3 regions of the Pandoraea sp. genome follow, and region 1 is predicted to be linked to each of the others. Evidence: predicted binding sites of a transcription regulator. Region 1 holds the regulator's gene; each other region holds the start of a gene.
What was found. The regulator sigma-54, encoded in region 1, starts transcription at its own class of promoters, with help from an activator protein. The targets are predictions, from matches to a motif close to TGGCANGNAANCTGCTTT.
Positions count from the first base shown of each region.

Region 2: a site for sigma-54 is predicted at 6,033-6,050, ahead of prpB (methylisocitrate lyase). Genes of this name have one in related genera too.
Region 3: a site for sigma-54 is predicted at 5,691-5,708, ahead of ACE3UG_RS09355 (acetyl-CoA acetyltransferase). Genes of this name have one in related genera too.

Region 1 covers NZ_JAYRUC010000002.1:28,582-36,092, reverse strand. The annotation lists gene rapZ (RNase adapter RapZ) at 1-23, opposite strand, end outside; gene ACE3UG_RS01680 (PsiF family protein) at 197-517, opposite strand; gene hprK (HPr(Ser) kinase/phosphatase) at 673-1,638, opposite strand; gene ptsN (PTS IIA-like nitrogen regulatory protein PtsN) at 1,717-2,172, opposite strand; gene hpf (ribosome hibernation-promoting factor, HPF/YfiA family) at 2,399-2,752, opposite strand; gene ACE3UG_RS01660 (RNA polymerase factor sigma-54) at 2,895-4,394, opposite strand; gene lptB (LPS export ABC transporter ATP-binding protein) at 4,489-5,259, opposite strand; gene lptA (lipopolysaccharide transport periplasmic protein LptA) at 5,285-5,980, opposite strand; gene lptC (LPS export ABC transporter periplasmic protein LptC) at 5,977-6,636, opposite strand; gene ACE3UG_RS01640 (KdsC family phosphatase) at 6,660-7,145, opposite strand; gene ACE3UG_RS01635 (KpsF/GutQ family sugar-phosphate isomerase) at 7,271-7,511, opposite strand, start outside.
Region 2 covers NZ_JAYRUC010000032.1:2,683-10,193, reverse strand. The annotation lists gene ACE3UG_RS20495 (ABC transporter substrate-binding protein) at 1-993, shown strand, start outside; gene ACE3UG_RS20490 (hypothetical protein) at 1,434-2,063, shown strand; gene ACE3UG_RS20485 (MetQ/NlpA family ABC transporter substrate-binding protein) at 2,479-3,288, shown strand; gene ACE3UG_RS20480 (hypothetical protein) at 3,455-3,616, shown strand; gene prpR (propionate catabolism operon regulatory protein PrpR) at 3,644-5,788, opposite strand; gene prpB (methylisocitrate lyase) at 6,131-7,021, shown strand; gene prpC (2-methylcitrate synthase) at 7,050-7,511, shown strand, end outside.
Region 3 covers NZ_JAYRUC010000009.1:83,328-90,838, reverse strand. The annotation lists gene ACE3UG_RS09380 (sigma-54-dependent Fis family transcriptional regulator) at 1-16, opposite strand, end outside; gene ACE3UG_RS09375 (LysR family transcriptional regulator) at 198-1,142, shown strand; gene ACE3UG_RS09370 (SDR family NAD(P)-dependent oxidoreductase) at 1,323-2,078, opposite strand; gene ACE3UG_RS09365 (TRAP transporter large permease subunit) at 2,181-4,043, opposite strand; gene ACE3UG_RS09360 (TRAP transporter substrate-binding protein) at 4,059-5,078, opposite strand; gene ACE3UG_RS09355 (acetyl-CoA acetyltransferase) at 5,747-6,916, shown strand; gene ACE3UG_RS09350 (acyl-CoA synthetase) at 6,978-7,511, shown strand, end outside.

The sequences.
Region 1 (7,511 bases):
CCGGTAATCAGTACGATCTTCATGACATTTCCCCGAGGCAACCCTCATGGTAAGCGATTGTGTCGTCGGGGTGTCGAGCGGCTGCGCGCCAGAATGCTCCGTGCGTTCTCTCACGGATCGAGAGAAATGACGTTGTACAGACGACAACGGCGCCCGCAAGGGGCGCCGTTGAATCGGCGTTGGCGTGGGAAAAGCCTCAGGGCGCCGGCTTATTCGACAGGCACGACTTCATAAAGGCCTTGCGGTCGTCGCCCTTCTTGCCGGCGGCCTGCGCATTGCAGGTCTTCATCTTTTCCTGCTGAGTCTGCTTGGCAGCGGGCTTGTTCGAAAGGCATTCCTTCATGAAGGCCTTGCGATCGTCGCCTTTCTTGCTGCCGGCTTGGGTGTTGCAGACACCCATTTTGCTCTGCTGAGCGTTGGCGGCCTTGGGCGCGGGCGCGGGAGCGGCTGTCTGGGCAAACACGGGCGATGCGAGCAGCGGGGATACCAGAAGCAATGCAGCGAATGCTTTTTTCATGTTCGTCTCTCCATAAGGTCGACACGCACGGGAATGGACCGCGTGGCGATTACAACATGAAAGAAAACGCACGGCAATCGCGTAGCGTTGACAGAAAGACGCAGAAATGGCGGTAAACCCGGGTCATTCGAGCGTTGGGTCGACCTGTCGCGTGCTCAGAGCAGCTTGCTCTGCATGCCGTCCGGGTCCTGCATGGCCTGGCGCTGGCGCTCCATGAAGTCCTTGAGGGTGTCGATGCCGCGCAGTTGCAGGATCGTGTTGCGCACGGCGGCTTCGACCAGCACAGCGAGGTTTCGTCCGGCCGCGACCTGCAGAATCACCTTGTTGATCGGCAGTCCGAGCACATCCACCGTTTGCGCTTCGAGCGGCAGTCGCTGGAATTCGCCGTCGGGGCGACGCACCAACTGAACGATCAGCTTGAGCTTCATCTTACGGCGTACTGCGGTTTCGCCAAAGATGGTCTTGATGTCGAGCAGGCCGAGACCACGGACTTCCAACAGGTTTTGCAACAGCGGTGGGCAACGGCCCTCGACGAAATCCGGTCCGAGGCGAACGAAATCGACGGCATCGTCCGCGACCAGCCCATGACCACGGCTGATGAGTTCCAGGCCGAGTTCGCTTTTGCCGAGGCCGGAATCGCCCGTGAGCAGCACTCCCATGCCCAAAATGTCGAGAAATACGCCGTGCATCGTGCATCGCGGGGCGAACACACGCGAGATGTACAGACGCAGACTGTCGATGACCGCCGCCGTCGACATCGGGGTGGTAAACAGGGGCGTGGAGGAACGGGTACAGCGCAGCACCAGGTCGGGCGGGGCTTCCAGGCCGTCGGCGACCACCAGGAACGGCGGCTCGAGGGCGATGACTTCGCCCATGTGGCGCTTGCGGTTTTCGTCGGTCAGGCGCTGGTAGTAGCGCAGCTCGGCCTCACCGAGAACCTGGATCCGGTTCGGATGGATGAGGTTCAAGTGACCCACGAGGTCGGCGCTGGACGTGGCGTTGGCGACGCTCTCGGGCGTGAAGCCGCGCTCCCACCCCTCGTGGCCGGTCAGCCACGACAAACGCAGCGTCGCGGCGTTGTCGTCGAAAATGCTTTGCGCGTTGATGCCGGTCAGTTCCACCGCGTCGCCTCGTTCGGTTGGGTGTGGGAGCTACGGAATTCGTCTATTCTCGCGGCCGATACCCGCGCACACGCGGACTCAGGGCTGCCAGTTCGCGAGCGCCGCGTGAATGGCTTCGGCGCTCGGTGCCTGGCTCAATGTCTCGCGCATCGAGCGATCGGAGAGCAACTGTGCAATTTCGGACAAAATCTCGAGATGCTGCTGCGTGGCCTGCTCCGGGACCAGGAGAAAGAACAGCAAGGAAACGGGCTGTGCGTCGGGGGCTTCGAAGGGAATCGGATCGTCGAGGCGCACGAATGCGGCCATGGGATGCTTGAGGCCCTTGATGCGGCCGTGCGGAATGGCCACGCCTTCACCGAGTCCGGTCGAGCCGAGACGCTCGCGCGCGAACAGATTGTCGGTGACGAGGGCGCGCGACAGGCCGGCATTATTCTCGAAGAGCAGCCCGGCTTGCTCGAAGACGCGCTTCTTGCTGGTGACGGACAGTCCAAGCAGGATGTTGGACGCAGGTAAGAGTTTGACTAAACGGTTCATCTTGTAATGCGGGCGAACGCTTAGTCGCCCTCCAACCCCCGATTGACCTCGCATTATAGACCACCCTTCGCCGTGGTCGCGGCGACGCGCGGGAGCATACAAAAGGGGCCGTTCAACGGCCCCGCGGTGGGTGATGCCAGACTTGTCACAGACGTCGGTGCGCTCGAGTGGTTCCGCGCGAACTGTCGTCAGCGTCAGTCAATATGGCGACCATGCCCGGACAGACTCATTGCAGGGGTTCTGCCTCGGGAGGTTCCTGGTGCTTAAGGGCCTCACGACCATGATCCTGAACCTTGTCCTTGTACTGCATTACCTTGCGGTCGAGCATGTCGATCAGCTTGTCGATGGCGGCGTACATATTCTCGTCACACTTCTCGACGAAAATTTCCTTGCCCTTGAGATACACGGTGACGCTGGCGATCTGGCGTCCGGTCTTCTCCTTGGTTTTGTCGACAGAGAGGATCACCTCGGCACCGATGAGCTGGTCGAAATGGCGCAACACGCGTTCGAGCTTGTTGACCACGAATTCTCGCAGCGAAGGCGTGAGTTCGAGATGGTGTCCACTGATCTTCAGATTCATAGCTGCTCTCCTTGCTGAAATGCCGAAGTGCAGGCCGCGTCATGAGCGACGCCGGCGAGCGGGAGTGCAAGCCATCGACGTGACGCAATGTCGCACTGCGGCGTAATGCCCCAGCGAGCCAACATGGCGCACCAGGACTGTCCTACAAAGATTTGCGCAAGTTCACTGCGGGAATTCGCATGGCCTCGCGGTATTTCGCGACAGTGCGCCGCGCCACCACGAACCCTTGCTCTGCCAGCAGTTCCGCGATACGGCTGTCGGAAAGGGGGGTCTGCGGGTCTTCTGCTCCTATGAGTTGCTTGATGAGGGCGCGGATGGCGGTCGATGACGCTGCGCCGCCCGCTTCCGTGGCCACATGTGACCCAAAGAAGTACTTCAGCTCAAAGGTTCCGGATGGAGTGAGCATGTACTTACTGGTTGTCACGCGTGAAATCGTGGATTCATGTAAACCCAGCGTATCAGCAATCTCGCGTAAAACCAAGGGCCGCATGCCGATTTCGCCATGCGTGAAAAAGTTCTTCTGGCGCTCGACGATCGCTTGCGACACGCGCAGGATCGTATCGAATCGCTGTTGGATGTTCTTGATGAGCCAGCGCGCTTCCTGGAGCTGCTGCTGAAGATTGCCGGTCCCCGGTGCGTTGCGGTTGTTTCGGAGAATGCGCGCATACATCTCGTTGATGCGCAGACGCGGCATGACCTCGGGATTGAGCTCGGCGGTCCAGCCGCTGCCCTGCTTGCGCACGAGGACATCGGGGATCACGTAATCGGCCTGTGGGGTGCCGTAGGCGGCACCGGGGAACGGGTCGAGGGAGCGAATCAGTTGGTGGGCGGCTCGCAGGCTGTCTTCGCTCACACCCAGCAGGCGGCGCAAGCGCGTGTAATCGCGCGCGGCAAGCAGTTCCAGGTGATCGGAGACGATGCGCAGCGAGAGCGTGCGCACGTTGCTCGCGGGGAGTCGCTGGAGTTGCAGGCGCAGACATTCGGACGGGCTGCGGGCACCCACGCCCGCCGGGTCGAAGCTTTGCAGCAAGGCGAGCGCGGCATTGATCTCTTCGGTCTCGAGCGCCAGTTCCTCGGGTATTTCCGCCTGAATTTCGTCGAGCGTGGTGCCGAGATAGCCGTCTTCGTCGAGCGATTCGATCAGGAATTCCACCAACGCCCGGTCGCGCGGGCTGGCCTGGGTCAGGCGCAACTGGGCCAGCAGGTGTTCGCGAAGATTGGGATGCTCGACGTGGAGTTGCGGTCGCCCATTGTCGTCGTCGTCATCCGAGGAGGCGCTGCCCGAGCGGGCGAAGTCGTTCAGGCTCCAGTCGTTGCCGCTGCCGCTGTCCTGCCCGTTGTCGTCGAAGCGGGTTTCGCCATCGAGTTCGCGCGCTTCGCCATGATCGTTGGCCGACGCCGGGCTGTCGTTCGAGCTACTGGCCGACGTACTCCGCTCGTTGCGCAGCGACCCGTCGGTGCCCACGCGGACCGAACCCGTGAGCCAATCGTCTTCGCGCTCGAGCATCGGGTTCTGGGTCAGGGCGTGCTCGACTTCCTGCTGAAGTTCGAGCGTCGACAGTTGCAGCAACCGGATGGATTGCTGCAACTGCGGCGTGAGGGTCAGGTGCTGGGAGGTGCGGAGTTGAAGAGTCGGTTTCATAGCGTTTCTCGCCTTCATTGTAGAGGCTTTGTCACGCCAACGGAACCAGCCCGACCCCCTATCGGAGGCAGGGTTTACATGCGAAAAATTTGCTTTACATCCGGAAGTTTTCGCCCAGATACACGCGCCGGACGCTTTCGTCGGCCACGATCTGGTCGGGCGTTCCGGACGCGAGCACCGAGCCTTCGCTGATGATGTAGGCGTGGTCGCAGATACCGAGCGTCTCTCGAACGTTGTGGTCGGTAATCAGGACACCGATACCACGGTCCTTGAGAAAGCGCACGATTCGCTGGATTTCCAGCACGGCGATCGGATCGACGCCGGCAAACGGTTCGTCAAGCAAAATGAAGCGCGGTTGCGTGGCCAGCGCGCGGGCGATTTCCACGCGGCGTCGCTCGCCGCCCGAGAGCGACATCGCCGGGTTCTCGCGGAGATGACTCACCTGCAACTCGTCGAGCAGCGCTTCGATGCGGCGCTCGATCTCGTCGCGCTTGAGCGGCTTGCCCTGTGCGTCGAGCTGCAATTCGAGCACGGCGCGGATGTTGTCCTCGACCGAGAGCTTGCGGAATACCGACGCTTCCTGCGGCAGATACGACACGCCCATGCGAGCGCGCTCGTGAATCGGCAACTCGCTGATCACGTTGCCGTCGAGCTGGATCTCGCCGTCGTCGGCGGGCACGAGGCCCACGATCATGTAGAACGATGTCGTCTTGCCCGCGCCGTTCGGGCCGAGCAGACCGACAACCTCGCCGCTCTTCAGGTCCAGCGAAACGTCTTTGACAACGGTGCGCGCACCGTATTGCTTTTTGAGCGAGCGCACGACGAGTGCGCTCGGCTTGCCCGACGGGCCGGCGCCCGGATTGATCGTCGAGGCCTTGCTGTTGGCAGGATTACTCACGCGGATTCCCGATGCTTTTGGAGGGAGACAGCGGCGGCAGGTCGCCCTTGGGCGCTGCCGCCGGCTTGCTCGCGCCGCCGGACGCCGCCTGGTTCGCACCGGTTGCATTGCGCGGGGCGAGCGTGGCGCGCACGCGGCCGTTCGGATTGTTGGCGTTGATCTGATCGGCACCGCTGTTCGCGGTATAGACCTCGTTGTAGGTGTCGTACGTGATCACGCTGCCATGAATTTCGTCGAGCACCTTCGTGCCGCCGGCCAGACGCTTGAGCGTAGCTTGCGTGGTGAGCGTGGCGACTTCGGTCTTGCCGTTGTAGTAGATCGTCTGGCCCCAGCCGTCGATGTATTCGTCCACACCGTCGCGCTTCTGGCGCATGTAGGCGAGCGGGCCGCCCGGCTTGTAGTAGGCGGTGGCGTACTGATAGCCCTCCGGATCCTGAGTCACTTCGACGCGATCGGCCTTCAGGAGAATCGTCCCCTTGGTCATCGTCACGTTGCCGGTGAAGATGTTGACCTGCTTGAGGTCGTCGTAGCTCATGTGATCCGACTCGATGTTGAGCGGCTTGTCGCGGTCGGCACGTTCTGCGTGGGCGAGCGGCGCGAGTGCGCCGAGCACGACGAAGGCGGTGGCCAGTGCGCGCAAGGCGCGCGCAGGCACGGAAGCGGGGCGCGGGTGGCGGCGATCGGTCATGGGGTCTTGGGGCCCGGTTTGGTCTGAGGTGGCGCGCTCGGCGCGGCGGACGGTGCCGGACGATTGCTGCGGAGTTCCGCCGGCTGGATCGTGCCGTGAACATTGCCGAGCAATTGTACGGCGCGCGAGATGTTATTGAAAATCATGCCATCGCCGTACATCACGGACGAACCGCGAAAGAGTTGGACGGGCATTTCCGTGCGCACGATGTCTTCGTTCACGAGCACCTGGAAATGTTCGGACAGCGCGCGCATTTCGGGATCGCGTGGCCCGGCCTGACGTACCACGACCGCATGATCGTACAAATCGACAACGGACATGTCGGCATTGAGCGTGCCGCGCTGGCTGGTCGCGGTCACTTCCGGCTGATCGGGGGTGAACGCGCGCACGGCGGGCAGGGTCATGGCCGTGGTCTGATCGTCCTCGTAGTGCGTCATGTGCACGGCATTGACACGGTATTGCGTGAGGCCGCTCGCCGACAGCATGGAGATCACCATGTCGTCGGCGTAGTAATCGGGAATGTGCTGCTTCACGTACGGCGCGCGATCGGCATCCGACGGCAGCGTACGTTGCACGAGCCAGTACGTGCCGGCGGCCAGGCCTGCCAGCATGGCGATGGCGATCAGGGAAGCGGGCGAGACGCGTTGCGTGGCCATGAATGATCGGCTCCGGGGACGCGTCAGGCGAGCGCTTCGGCGAGCAGGGCGTCGTAACGTCCCTGAGCGCGCAGGATGAAGTCGCACAACTCGCGTACGGCGCCTTCGCCGCCACGCGTGCCGGCAATCCAGTGGCAGCGTGCCTTGACTTCGGCGTGGGCATTGGCCGGGCAGGCCGCGAAGCCGACGCGCATGAGCACGGGCAGATCGGGCCAGTCGTCGCCGATATGTCCGCAGACATCGGCCGTCACCGACACCTTGGCGCACAGGTCTTCGAACGCGGCGCGCTTGTCCTGCACGCCTTGATAGACATGGGCGACGCGAAGATCCGCCGCGCGCTTGGCCACGATATCGGACTGGCGACCCGTGATGATGGCCGTGACGATTCCTGCCTCGGCGAGCAGCTTCAGGCCGTGGCCGTCGAGCGAATCGAAGGTCTTGATGACCTCGCCGGCCGGGCCATAGCGCAGGCCGCCGTCGGTGAGGACGCCGTCGACGTCGAACGCCATGACCCGCAGTCGCGCGGCGCGTGCCGCAGCGGCGGCGGCGTCGAACGAGACGGTCTGGGTGGTTTGTGCGGTCTGGGCGGAACGAGCAGACTGGGCGATGCTGGGTTGACTCATGGGCAGGGAGCTCACACGACCTTGGCCGCGAACAGGTCGTGGACATTGAGCGCCCCGACGAGGCGGTCGTTCTCGGTCACGAGCAATTGCGTGATGCCGAAACGCTCCATCAGTTCGGCGGCTTCGGCCGCCAGGTGATCGGGGCCGATGCTGCGCGGCCCGGCTTTCATGACGTCGGCCAGTGTGAGCGTGCTGAAATCGAGCGTACGCTTGAACAGGCGTCGCAGGTCGCCGTCCGTAAAGATGCCCACG
Region 2 (7,511 bases), on a different contig from region 1:
CGTCCCATCGGCACCGGGCCGTTCATCTTCCGCAGCTATCAGAAGGACAGTGTCATACGGTTCGACGCGAACAAGGCGTACTTTGGCGGCGCGCCGGCGTCGGAGCGCCTCATCTACACGATCGTGCCCGATGCGGCCGTACGTGCCCAGAAGGTCAAGGTCGGAGAATGCCAGATCGCGCTGTCGCCCACGCCGCTCGACGTGCGCGCCGCGCGTGGCGACAAGGCCCTCAAAGTGGTGGAGACGCCTGCGTTCATGACGGCGTTCGTCGCCATCAACACGCAGCACAAGCCGCTCGACGACAGGCGCGTGCGTCAGGCGCTGAACATGGCGTTCGACAGAGCGAACTACGTGAAGCAGGTGTTCGAGGGCGCCGCGACCCCGGCCACCAATGTGTACCCGCCCAACACGTGGAGTTTTGCGAGGAACGTGATGGCGTATCCGTTCGATATCGTCAGAGCGAAAAAGCTGTTGGCCGACGCGGGCTTCCCGAAAGGGTTCACAACGACGATCTGGACGCGTCCCGGCGGTAGCCTGCTTAACCCGAATCCGCGCATGAGTGCCGAGATGTTGCAGAGCGATCTCGCCAAGATCGGCGTAAAGGCGCAGATCAAGACCGTGGAGTGGGGTGAGCTGATTCGACGCGCCAAGGCCGGCGAGCACGACCTGCTGTTCATGGGCTGGTCGGGCGACAATGGCGATCCGGATAACTTCCTGACCCCGCAGTTCAGTTGCGCGGCGGTGACGTCGGGCACCAATTTCGCACGCTTCTGCGACAAGGACCTCGACCGACTCATCGATGAAGGTAAGCGTGTGAGTGATCTCGCGGCGCGTACCGTGAAGTATCAGGTGGCGCAGCGAATGATCAAGGACGATGCGCTGTGGATTCCGCTCGCTCACCCGATTGCAGCGGTCATCACGCGTGCCGGCGTGACAGGGTATCAGGTGAGCCCATTCGGTCGTCAGGACTTTGCGACGGTGCAGGTCAAGTAAATCCCCGGCGGTTCCGCAAACCGTGTCCAGCCCCGGACACGGTTTGCACATATCCACCTCATGCCTCCGTGCGCCCCGTTTCATGCATGCTTGATTCGTCCGGCTGATGGTCATGGCGCCGGGGCCGGTGGGTATCGGCGTTTCAGGAACGATACACTTTTCGCACGCGATGTCGCGATCTCTCGCAAGTCAAGGTATTAGTTCCTTTTAAATCAATGGGTTGATTCGACTGGCACGAAATTCGCGTATGTGAATCGTGTATGGCGAAGCGCCAACCCGAATTCCCCGCAGGCAGTTGGCAAGGAGTCCCTGTGCATGCACGCACGGGTCGGCCAGCTATTGCCCGCGTTTTCGCTGATGCGCTCACGCCGTAACGCAGCACCTTCTGGCGGGGTGCTGTGTATCACGAGGTGAGTGTGCGCGTGCACGGGGAGGGGACCATGAACGGGTTCAAGGCGACGTTGGTAGCGGCGGCGGCGGCGGCCATGCTGTGTGGCATTTCGATCAACGCTTCGTACGCTGCGGGCGGTGGAGGTGGTGGGCGCGGCGGAGGCGGCGGCATTGGCTTTGGCGGAGGCGGCATCGGCGGACTGGGTGCCTTCGGTGGTCCAGGCGGCGCAGGTCACGGCGTAGGTATCGGCATCGGTGGCGCTGGAAGTTGCGGATGCGGTAGCCATGGTGGTGGCGGCGGTGGCGGCGGCGGCGGTGGCGGCGGTGGCGGCGGTGGTGGTGGCGGTGGCGGCGGTGGCGGTGGCGGTAATGCCCCCGGCGGTGGCAGTGGTGGTGGCGGCGGCGGTGGCGGTAGTGGTGGTGGCGGTAGTGGTGGTGGTGGTGGTGGTGGCGGTAGTGGTGGTGGTGGTGGTGGTGGCGGTAATGCTCCCGGCGGTGGCGGTGGTGGCGTCGGTGCCAGCAGCGGCGGGGGAGGAGGTGCATCCGGCCCGGGTGGACGTGGCATCGGAGGCGCGGCAGGCGGGAACGGACTTGCCGCATTCGGCGGTCCCAGCGGTTTCGGTGGCGGCGGCGGTGGATGCGCGATGAATGGCCTGAACGGCGAGGAGACGTGTCCGTGAGCCAGTCTTGGCGGCCGGCATGCGCTCGGCACAGCGCATGCGATGGCCCCGGTTCGCAACGCTTGACCTTATTAGTGAGTCTCGCAGGTTAATCGTCGGTTCCTGATTCGACCGGCTGACGGCCTCGCTGTCAGCCGTGCCACCCCCCCGGCCCGTGATCAGGCAGTTCTCCCGGCGATACGCCCCTTCGGTGATACGAAGGGGCGTTTTTTTATTGGGTTGGATGGATGACGCGAGCGATGGATATGGAAATGCCGATTATGTATTTCGCGTCAACGCTTGCCTATGGCAGCATCCGGGGGCTGGGGCGCGCGAGGGGGCTGCCGTCCGTCCGCGACCGGCGTGGACCCATCCGGTCCGCATGACATCGAATGGGTGCTCAACAGGTGCCCGATTGCAAAAGGAGAATTCGCACATGCTGTCCCGTCAATTGATCAACGCGTTCCTCGGCGCTACCCTTGCGCTGGCATCGCTCGGCGCCACGGCTCAGACGGCTGAGAAGCCGCTGAAGGTCGGCACCATGGCCGGCTCCGACGCGCAGATCTTCGACGTTGTGAAGAAGGTCGCGCATCAGCGCGGCCTCGAAATCAAGGTCATCGAGTTCAGTGACTACGCTCAGCCGAACGCCGCGCTCGACGCCGGCGATCTTGATGCCAACGGCTTCCAGCACAAGCCCTTTCTGGACAGCCAGGTGAAGGATCGCGGCTACAAGATCGTGAGCGCCGGCCTCACCTATGTCTCGCCACTGGGCTTCTACTCGAAGAAATACAAGTCGCTGAAGGACCTGCCGAATGGCGCCAAGGTCGGCATCCAGAATGATCCGTCCAACGGCAACCGGGCGTTGCTGCTGCTGCAAAAGGAAGGCTTGATCAAGCTACGTTCCGGTGCTGGCGTGGGCGGTAAAAACGCCACGCCGCTCGATATTGCCGAGAACCCGAGGAAGCTGAAGATCGTGGAATTGGAGGCCGCGCAATTGCCGCGCGCACTGCCGGATCTGGACGCCGCCTCGATCAATACCAACTTCGCCGCGCAGGCCGGTCTGGTCCCCAAGCGCGACGCCATCGCCATCGAAGATCTGAAGGGCCCCTACGCCAACCTGATTGCCGTGCGCACCCAAGACCTGAACAAGCCGTGGGTCAAGCAATTGGTTGATGCTTACCACTCCGACGAAGTAAAGAAATTCATCGAAACACAGTTCAAGGGGGCGTTGATCCCGACGTGGTAAGCCTGCGCACGCATGCGTCATGCACGATGCGCCCATCGCTCGGGGCTGCCGCGAGCCGGGGTTTCGACCCCGGCAGCGCCATGTCGCTATCGGTCAACGATCGCGACGCAGGCATGAAGACATTTGACTAGAATGAAAGCGAGATTCCGACCGACGGGAGGTCGCTATGTCCATGTTGAATGTCTCGATGATGCTTGTGGCGCTGCTTGTCGGTTTCGCCATCGGCATGCTTGTCGATCATTTCTGGGTGACGCATCACGACGAGCCGTCCGACCACAGGCGCCTGAATTGGCACGAAATGTGGGACCGCATCCGTCATCAGCATTGATGCAGGTCTGCGTCGGACCGATACGGGTCAGCCGTCCGAGGCGTCGCGCAGCTTGCGCCAAAGCGTCGACCGGCTGATGCCGAGCGCTTCGCATGCGGTGCTGCGGTCGCCGCCGCACGCCGCCAGCGCGGTGCGAATGCGTGCGAGTTCCTCGGCTGCGCGACGGGCACGGCCTGTCAGCGGGGCGGGGGGCCTCGCGCCGATGTCTGCACTGGCGACGCCATCGAGGTGAGCATCACGCGCGCCGATTATCCGTCCGTTGTTCGTTTTTGCAACATCGGGCGGCGTCGCCATGTCTGCCCCGTCCGGCATCGCCCCCAGTTCCGGCGCAATCTCGATCAAGCGCGCGTGACTGATCTCGCGCGCATCGACGACATCCGCGCACACGACGGCAATTCGCTCAAGCAGATTTTCCAGTTCGCGGACATTGCCCGGCCAGCGATACGCGGCGAGCAGCGGTAGCAGCGACGCCTGCAACGCATCGACACTCATACGCGCACCCGCGCGCGCCAGGGCGCGCTCGAGAAAGAGCGGGGTGAGGCGCGGCAGATCGTCCATGCGCTCGCGCAGGGGGGGCAGCACCATGCGCAGAATGTTGAGTCGATAGTACAAGTCTTCACGAAACATGCCGGCGGCCACCCGTTGACGTAGATCGCGGTGTGTGGCGGCGATCACGCGCACGTCGCAGGGTACGGGCTCGTTCGCGCCGAGACGCAGCACCTCGCGCTCCTGCAGTACCCGCAACAAACGTGTTTGGAGCGGCATCGGCATTTCACCGATTTCATCGAGAAAAATGGTGCCGTTATGCGCTGTCTCGAACAGGCCCGCCTTGCCGCCGCGCCGTGCGCCGGAGAAGGCGCCGTCCTCATAGCCGAACAGCTCGCTCTCGAGCAGTGTCTCCGGGAACGCTGCGCAGTTGATGGCGACGAACGGGTAGTCGCGCCGCCGGCTTGCGTTATGAATGCCCTGTGCCAGCAACTCCTTGCCGGTGCCGCTCTCGCCGTGCACGAGCACTGTCGAGTCGGTCTGCGCATAGCGGCGCGCCAACGCGCGCACCTGTGTCATCGCCTGTGAGTCCCCAATCAGATCGTCGAGGCGATAGCGCGCCACGAGATGCCGTGGGCGATGGCGCGAACGCAGCGAGCGATCGACGCGCGCAAACGACTGCGAGTCCTGACAAGTCAACAACGCGCCCGTGAGCGTGCCCTGATCGAGCAGTGGAATGCGGTTGATGACCCACGTCTTGCCGGCCATCGAGACGATTGCCTCGAGTTCGGCGCTTGCGCTCTCCAGCGTTCGTGCGATGTCGAGCGCCGGGGCGATGGCGTCGAGCACACGGCCGAGCGCATCGGCAACCGTTACGCCAAGCATGCCCGCCATCGATGCGTTGATCGCTTCGATTCGTCCGTTCAGATCGACCGCCGCCACACCTTCATGCAAGTGTCGCAATACCGTATCGAGTCGCTCGCGCCGTTGCGCTTCGATGCGCCCGAAGCGCGCCACTTCGAGCGCGGTGTCGAACGCAGCGCGCACCGAGTCCTGGGAATAGAGAAAGACCCCCGTGAGCCCGGCGCGTTCGGCGAGTTCGGTCACCAGGCCGGGGCCGACGATGACCTCCATGCCGTCGTCGCGCAGCCGGTGTACGAGGTCTTCGGCGTCGTGAGCGTCGAGATAGGCGTGCTGCGAGATTTCGAGGTGGAAGGCGCTCCTGAAGCGCTCGAATTCGGGCGCAGGGCGGGCGTATGACACGAGCGCGATGCGCGACGTGGGCGAGGGCGACGGCAGGGCGCGGCGTGCCCGGGCCAGGGCATGCATCACATCAAAGCCCGTCACCTTCACGAGCACCACGGGCAGCGCCACGCGCTCGCGCAGGAATGCGCCATTCGAACCGGCCGCGACGATGCCGTCGACGCTGCCGGCCGGCAGGCGCGCCAAGGCATCGATGACGGCTTCATAGCCTTTGTCGATGATCTGCACATCGGCTTGCGCGGCGTAGTCGGGCACGATGTCCCGATACAGCTCGCCAAGCTTGCTGATGCCCACGGCCCAGATCACCGGCTTGCGAACCGCGGCGGCCGGTAATGCATACCCCGCGGCATACCCCGCGCGAGAGACGCTCGCGGCAGAGGCGGGCAGACGGGACGGTACATCGGTGGCGGTGCTATCGGGCATGGTGTATTTCGTCGACATATGTGCGGCGGGCGGGCTGGCGACGTCAACAGCGTCACGCGGATCGTAGCATAAAGCAACATGGTGTTTCACATTGCGTTTCAATATGAAACAATGTGCGACGCAACCGAGGCGTGTAGTCCGACAATCGACTTGGCGCGAATGCCAGGAGCGAGAGAAATTTCTGCTGTTAAATGAATGCTTTAGGCGTATGTTGCCGATGGTGGCGCCTGCAGGCGGAGCGGTCTGGCACGACCATTGCTATGCTAATGGCCACAACTCAACCCACGTGCGATCCAGCGGCGCTTCACGGCCACACCCGCACGACACGACCAAGGGACTCACGTGACGCATTCCATCCGTTCGGCCGGCGCCGCTTTCCGCGAGGCCGTCAAAACAGAGCAACCGTTGCAGGTGGTCGGTGCCATCAATGCGAACCACGCCTTGCTGGCCAAGGCGGCCGGTTTCAAGGCGATCTATTTGTCGGGCGGCGGTGTGGCGGCGGGGTCGCTGGGCCTGCCTGACCTGGGCATCTCGACGCTCGACGACGTGCTGACCGACGTTCGCCGCATCACCGACGTGTGCGATCTGCCGTTGCTTGTCGACGTCGATACGGGCTTTGGACCGTCGGCGTTCAACATTGCGCGCACGGTGCAGTCGCTCATCAAGTTTGGCGCGGGCGCCATGCATATCGAGGATCAGGTCGGCGCGAAGCGTTGCGGCCATCGTCCGGGCAAGGCCATCGTGAGTCAGCAGGAGATGGTCGATCGCATCAAGGCGGCGGTCGACGCCCGCACCGACGAGAACTTCGTCATCATGGCGCGCACCGATGCGTTGGCCGTCGAGGGGCTTCAGGCGGCCATCGACCGTGCGTGCGCGTGCGTCGAAGCCGGTGCCGACATGGTGTTCCCGGAAGCGATGACCGAGTTGCCGATGTACCGCCAGTTCTCGGATGCGGTGAAAGTGCCAGTGCTCGCGAACATCACCGAGTTCGGCGCGACGCCGCTCTTCACCGTGGAAGAACTCAAGAGCGCACAGGTCGGTCTCGTGCTGTACCCGCTCTCGGCTTTCCGCGCCATGAACAAGGCGGCGGAAAATGTGTATCACACGATTCGTCGCGACGGCACGCAAAAGGCCGTGCTCGACACCATGCAGACCCGCGCCGAACTCTACGAGAGCATTGGCTACCACGCTTACGAACAGAAGCTCGACGCACTGTTCGAACAACAGAAATAACCGAATCCCTGAACCTGGAGGAATGAGCATGAGCGAGACGACTGCCACCGGCTTCAAGCCGAAGAAATCCGTCGCCCTGTCGGGGGTGACCGCGGGCAACACCGCCCTGTGTACCGTGGGGCGTTCGGGTAACGATTTGCACTATCGCGGCTACGACATTCTGGATCTGGCCCAGACCTCGGAGTTCGAGGAAATTGCGTACCTGCTCGTCTATGGCAAGTTGCCGAGCGTGGCCGAGCTGCGCGGCTACAAGGCCAAGCTGAAGTCGCTGCGGGGCTTGCCGGCCGCCGTCAAGGACGCGCTCGAAACCGTGCCCGCCGCTGCGCACCCGATGGACGTGATGCGCACGGGCGTCTCGGTGCTCGGCACCGTACTGCCCGAGAAGGACGACCACAACGTGCCGGGCGCGCGCGACATCGCGGACCGTCTGATGGCCAGCCTCGGCTCGATGCTGCTGTACTGGTATCACTTCAGCCAGAACGGCGTGCGC
Region 3 (7,511 bases), on a different contig from region 1:
CGAGGTGAGCGGGCATGACTTGTCTCCTTCTCGTATCGGTACGAAAGGGCGCCGTCGGTGGCTTGTGGCCTGGCGTTTCCTGACGTCTCTTTATGTCGCGGCCGGCTCGGGTGGCCAACCGCTAACGCAGCATACGACCGCATAGTCATAACATCCAATACAATATTGATGCGCTATTAATACCTCTGGGGTATCAAATGATCGAGCTGCGCCATTTCCAGTATTTTGTAGTGCTCGCGGAGACCCTCCATTTCGGCCGTGCGGCCCAGCAATTGCATATCTCGCAGCCGCCGTTGTCGCGGCAGATTGCCCTGATGGAGGCGGAGTTGGGCGTGCAGCTTTTCGAGCGCACGCGGCGCAGTGTGCGGCTCACGCGTGCCGGCGCACGCTTTTATCAGGACGCGATGGAAATCCTCAACGCGGTCGAGCGGGCGCGCCGCAATGTCGTGGCGGCGAGCCGGGGCGAGGATGGTGCGATCACGGTCGGCTTCATGATGTCCTCGGCGTATAACATTCTGCCGGCGCTCACGCGCACGTATGCTGCGGCGTACTCGCGCGTCGACATGAAACTGGCGGAGACCTTGCCCAATCTGCTCGCTGAGGCAGTGCGGGCTGGGAAAACCGATGTGGGCATCATGTATCGTCCGGAAGACCTCAGCGGCCTCAACACTGCCACCGTGTTTCGCGAGGAAATGGTGGCGGTGCTGCCGCGCACGCACGCCCTGGGCAAAGCGCGGGTGCTAGACGCCGCGCAACTGGCCGAGGAGTCGTTCGTGAGCATTCCGCGCGAGATCGCGCCGCTGGTCTACGATCTGGTCGTCGATCATTGCCGTCGCGCGGGCTTTTCGCCGCATATCCGGCTGGAAACGAACTTACAGCAGACCATCATCAACCTGGTGGGGGAGGGGCTCGGTGTCGCGATGGTGCCGATGTCGATGAGCAGCGCGAGCGCATCGGGCAACGCGGTCTTCAAACCGTTGCGCAACGCACCCGTGGCGGAGGTGGTGCTGCTGTGGAGCCGCGACAATCACAATCCGTGTGTCGAAACGTTTGTCGCGAACGCGAGAGCCGTGTGGCAGGAGATGCAGAGCGCACCGGGTGCCCGGCTGGTGCCCGATGGACCGCGCGCCGGGGCTGGCTGATGGCGCAAAAGGGGGGGGGCGAAGGCTAATACCGTTCAATGACGCGTGTGAGGCGCTTGTGCCGGCATGGCGAAGCGCCACCAAGCGCCGAAGCGCCGAAGCGCCGACGAATTGCCGTTTCGATTTGCGTCGACGCGGCAATTCGTCTTGTCCGAACGGCACTGAAGGACGAAAGCGAGATCAGATCTCCAGAATTCCAGCCGCCACAAAGCCGCCGTCAACCGGCAGGATGTGACCGGTCACGTAAGACGCGTCGTCCGACGCCAGAAAGCTCACCGCCCCCGCGATCTCGCTCGGCTGACCGTAGCGGCCGAGCGGCGTCGTCTCCGTATAGTGACGTCGCGAGATGTCGGAGTGGAGCGCCTGCGTGAGCGGCGTGTCGATGGGGCCGGGCGCGACGCCGTTGGCGGTAATGCCGAACGGCGCGAGTTCAATGGCCATCTGGCGCGTAAGGCCGATGACCGCCGCTTTCGAGGTTCCGTAAGCCGTGCGCCCGGCGCTCGCCAGAATGCCCGCGACGGACGCCAGATTGACAATCCGCCCCCAGCGTTGCTCCCGCATGAGTCGCCCCGCATGCTGAGCGCACAGCAACGTGCCCGTGAGGTTGACGGCCATGACCTGATGCCAGTGATCGAGCGGATAGTCGAGAAACGGGAATGTCTTGGCGATGCCGGCGTTGTTCACGAGGACATCGCAGCGGCCATGCCGTTGCGCAACCTGTGCGAAGCCGCTCTCAATCGATGCCGCGTCACCGACATTCATCCCCAGCGCCCATGCCTTCCCCCCCGCCGCGCTCAACTTCTGCGCCGTTTCTGCCGCCGCACCTTCGTTCAGATCGGCCACAACCACGGTCAGGCCGTCGCTCACCAACCGTTCGCAGATGGCCGCGCCAATACCCATTGCGCCGCCCGTCACAACTGCTACTCTCTCCGTCATGCTATGGACTCCTAAATTTATTTATTTCTACAGGACGGGCCCCGCCGCCAGCAGCGCGGCGGAGCCCGTCGGTGATATCGAGAAACCGTTAGCGGGTTTGCCTTACTTCAGAAAGCCGACCGAGATCCAGGGGACGAAGACGACGAGGAGCAGGGCGATGAACAGCGCGCCCATGTAGGTCCACATCCGGTTGAATACTCTGTCCGGCGATGTCTTGCCGATGGCGCACGCGGCATAGAAGCCGACGCCCAGCGGTGGAGCGAACAATCCCATGCCCATCGACAGGATCACGACCATTGCGTAATGCACGTCGTGAATGCCCAACGACCGGGCGACCGGAAAGAGCAGTGGCCCGAACAGCACGATGGCCGGAATGCCTTCCAATACGCTGCCCAGCACGATGAACACGACCATCGAGATAAGCAGAAAGCCGACCTGCCCGCCGGGCACGCCATGCATCAGCGCGACAAGCTTGGCGGAGAAGCCCGACTGGGTGAGCGCCCAGGCCATGGCGGTGGCCATGCCGATGATGAGCAGAATCGCACCGGAGAGCGCAGCCGTTTCCGTCAACAGCGGGTAAAGGCGCTTGAAGTTCAGGTGCTTCCGGAAGGCGTGGACGATCAGGCCAATCACGATTGTGTAAGCGATGCCGACAGTCGAGACCTCGGTCGCCGTCGCGGCACCTTCGATCACGGCCGTGCGGATGAGGATCGGCAGGGCGAGCGCGGGCAAGGCAACGATGAACGTCTTGCCGATCACGCGCCACGGCGCGCGACGTGTCGCACTGGGCGCTTCCTTGCGCGAACGTGCGAAGCACACCACGACGATCGCGAGCGTGGCGATAACCGCAGGCAGCAGACCGCCGACGAAGAGCGCGGTGATCGACACACCGCACACCGCGCCGATCGTGATCAACACAAGGCTGGGTGGGATCGTCTCGGTCATGGCGCCGGTTGCCGAGAGCAGCGCGACGAGATCTTCGGGCTTCGATCCGCGCCGCTGCATCTCGGGGAAGAGCGCGGGGGCGACGGCGGCCATATCGGCCGCCTTGGAACCGGAAATGCCCGAAACCAGGAACATGGCGCCGAGCAGCACATATTGCAGGCCGCCGCGCACGTGACCGAGCAGCGAGGCCATGAATTCGATGAGGCTGCGCGCGAGTCCGCTCATCTCTATGAGCGCGCCGAGCAGAACGAACAGCGGGACCGACAGCAGAATGAGGCCCGACATGCCTTCGTCCATGCGGCTGACGACGATTTGCAGCGGCGCATCGGTGACCAGCGCCAGATACGCCAGTGTTGCCGTGCCGAAGGCGAAGGCGATGGGAATGCCGCCTGCCACGCATGCGCCCACGATCAGCACGAAGAACACCAGCAGGTTGTAGTTGCCCATGGCAATGAGCGCCGGACGGCCGAGCCACAGCGCGGCCCCCAGTGCGGCGACGAACAGCACACCGAGACCGACTTGTCGCATGCTCGAGCAGCGCGCCAGACGCGAGACGGCCGCGATGAGCATCAGTACCGCGCCCACTGGCAGGGCGGCGGCGCGAAGCCCGTCGGGGATCTCGAGTGCCGGCGTGGTGATATCCATCTGCTCGATGGCGTGCGTGTACGCGGGCACGATGATGAGCGCGACGAACACGCAGACCGTGAGCGCAGCCATGGTCTGGAACCAGTCGCGCCACGTCGCCGGGAGTTTGTTGACGATGGCGGACAAGCGCATATGCTCGCCCCGGTCGAGCGCGAGCACAGCGCCGAGCATCGATAGCCAGATGAACAGGATTTGCGCCAGTTCGTCCGACCACGTGAGCGGATTGTCGAACCCGTAACGCGAGACGACGCCCGCGAACAGGATGAGAGTCTCCGCCACCACCAGCAGCACGGCAACCGCTTCGGTGACTTTCATCACCGCGCGGTTGACGTGGCAGAAGAGGCGGGCGAGCGCGTGCGTCGGCTCGGCCGTCATCGTCAACGTTTCCATTTACGCGAGCTTCCCGGTGTACTTTTCCAACATGGCCCACGCCTCGTCACCGAACTTCTTGTGCCATTCGGCATAGAAGCCGGCGGCGCGGAGCTTTTCGCGGAACTGCTCGTTGTTCGGTGCGTTGAACACGAGTCCCTTCTGCTTGAGTTCGACCATCACGCCGTCGTTGAGCTTTCGCACGTCGTCGCGTTGCGCCATTGCTGCGGCGTTCACATTGGCGGTCACGATCGCCTGCAGGTCCTTCGGCAGCTTGTCCCACTTCTGCTTGTTGGCGAGGAACCAGAAACCGTCCCACATGTGATTCGTCATCGACACGTACTTCTGCACTTCGTACAGCTTGGCCGTGGTCAGCAGGGCCAGCGGATTTTCCTGGGCTTCGACGATGTGCGTCTGCAGTGCCGAATACACCTCGGCGAAGTTGATCGACGTGGGCGACGAGTCGAAGGCGCGGAACATCGACGTCCACAACGGGCTCGGGGGAACGCGGATCTTCAGGCCCTTGAGGTCGACCGGGGTGTTGATCGGGCGGCTGCTCGTGGTGATCTGGCGATAACCGTTTTCCCAGATCTTGTCGAACGCGAACACCGACGTCTTAGCGATCTGGCCACGAACGTGCGCACCGAGATCGCCGTCCATTGCCGCCCACACCTGTCCGTAATCCTTGAACGCGAAGCCCACGCCGGAAATTTGCGCCGAGGGCACGAGCGTGCCGAGAATCAGCGGCGAGAGCGTGAAGAAATCAATGGCGCCCGCGCGAATCTGGCTCAGCATGTCGCTGTCGGTGCCGAGCTGGTTGTTCGGGTAAATCTGGAAATCGATGCGACCTTTCGACTGCTCCGCGATCTTCTGCGCCATCTCTTTGGCGCGAATGTTCATCGGGTGACTGATGGGAAGGTTGTTGGCGAATTTCAGCGTGAATTCGGCAGCGTGCGCTTGCGTCTGATACAACCCCGTGGCGGCCGCGGCCGACGTGGCTGCCACGACCTTGATGAAGTGGCGGCGATCCATGTTGCTCATACTGCATGTCTCCTGTTTATTGGTTTGGTGACTGCGTCTGAAGCGCGAGGCGTGCGGACGTGTTGCCCTGCAGCGTCTCGGCCATCTCGGAAGGCGAGCGTGACGCGGCTCGCAAGTGGCCTGGCTATCTTACGCAAGTCGAATGCCAGATCGCGGCTTAAGCGGGAAAACCCTTATGTTATTAAGCATTAGTGAAATCCCGACGCGCGCGCAGTGCCTTGTCGCAGCGGCGCCCGCCGCGCGGAACAAGTCACGGTGCGGATTAGGGGCGAGCGAGGGTGTTTGATACGCGCGCCGTGTGAGTGCTGGACGTGCAAAGCGTGCTGCGACACCTGTCGCACTTGTCCGCAGTCGTGCGACACCTGTGACACGCGATGGGCGAAGACGATGCGACAGGTGTCGCAGGCGTTGCGCGCGTGACGTCGTGCTGCGGTACAGCAAATTGGCCTTCGCCTGCGGGCCGCCGCAGGCCCTGGTTCGTGTGATGGATGGGGGGCTGTCCGCCTACGCTAGCGGCGAGCGCGTCAATGCATGCAAGGGCGGTGCTGAGGGCATCCCGGGCCGAGGCGCGATGCCGTAGGTGCAGCACCGCTCGACGAACGTGCCCGTATCTGGCATTGAACTTGCTCACCGGAGTCTTGATGACCCCAATTTTCCGGAGACACTTCATGGTTGCTGCATGCCTAACGGGCTGGGCCCACTCCCAGTTCGGCAAACTCGATAACGTGGACGCCGAAGTTCTGCTGGCCGACGTTGCACAAGCTGCGCTCGACGACGCGGGCCTCGCGCCCGAGCAGATCGATTCCATACACGTCGGCACATTCAATGGCGGTTTCCTGTATCAGGATTTCCCGTCGTCGCTGATCTTCAACCGAATTCCGGGACTGCGCTTCAAGCCTGCCACGCGATATGAGAATGCGTGTGCGACGGGTTCGGCCGCCGTGCACGGCGGGCTGCAATCCATCGAGGCGGGCAAGGCCACGCATGCGCTGGTGATCGGCTTTGAGAAGATGACCGAATTGGCAACGCCGCAGGTGGGCGAAGTGCTGCTTAAGTGTTCGTATGCACGTGAAGAGGCCGACATTCCGGGGGGCTTCGCGGGCGTGTTCGGCACGATTGCGCAGGCCTATTTCGACCGCTATGGCGATCAGTCCGATGCCCTCGCGCGCATCGCCGCGAAGAACCATCGCAATGGCTCGGTGAACCCCTACGCGCACATGCGTCGCGACTTCGGCTATGACTTCTGTCGCAACGTCTCGGAGAAGAATCCGTTCGTGGCGGGGCCACTCAAGCGTACTGATTGTTCGATGGTCTCGGATGGCGCCGCGGCGCTGGTGATCTCGTCGGCCGACGTGGCGCGCTCGATGTCCAAGGCGGTCGGCTTTCGCGCGGCGGTGCAGGTCAACGACTACTTGCCGCTCTCGCGTCGCGATCCGCTGGCGTTCGAAGGCGGCCAGCACGCGTGGCGGCAGGCGCTCGGGGTTGCCGGCGTTTCGCTAAAAGACTTGTCGCTGGTCGAGACGCACGACTGTTTCACGATTGCCGAGCTCATCGAATACGAGGCCATGGGGCTGGCCAAGCCCGGGCAGGGCGCGAGCGTGGTGGCCGAGGGCTTGACCGAGAAGACCGGCCTGCTGCCGGTCAATCCGTCGGGCGGCCTCAAGGCGAAGGGCCATCCGGTGGGCGCCACCGGCGTGTCCATGCACGTGATGGCCGCCATGCAACTGACGGGGACCGCTGGCGAGATGCAGATTCCCAACGCGCGGCTCGCGGGCGTGTTCAACATGGGCGGCGCGGCGGTGGCCAATTACGTGAGCATTCTCGAAGCCCGTCGATAAGTCGATAAGTCGATAAGTCGATAAGTCGATAAGTCGATAAGTCGATAAGTCGATAAGGCACATGAACGATGGGTGTCAGGCAGGCAGCCCGGCCTGTGAAGGGCGGGGCGAACGGCAAGACGAAGCAAAGAAGAAAGAGGAGACGAGCGAAATGCTCAAGAAGGTCATGAATCTCGGCCGCTTGCTGGCCGACGTTGCCCGGCGACATCCGGACGAACCCGGCGTGATCGTCGGTGACAAGGTCAGTACCTGGGGGGAAATCGATGCCCGCGTGAACGCCGCAGTCGAAGCCCTGCGCAAGCTGGGGGTGGGCAAGGGCGACAAGCTGCTGGTGCACTCGCGCAACAACCTGCCCATCTTCGAGAGTGCCTGGATCGCGTTTCGGCTCGGCGCCGTGTGGGTGCCGACGAACTTTCGGATCACGGCGCCGGAGGCGGCCTATCTGGGCCAGTCGAGCGGTGCATGCGCGATGATCTACGACGCCGGCTTCGAGGGGCATGTCGACGCCGTGCGTGCCGCGTCGCCGGCATTGCGTCACGTGATCGCGTTGGGCGCGCCGCGCGAGGGCGAGTTGCATTACGAGACGCTCGTCGCC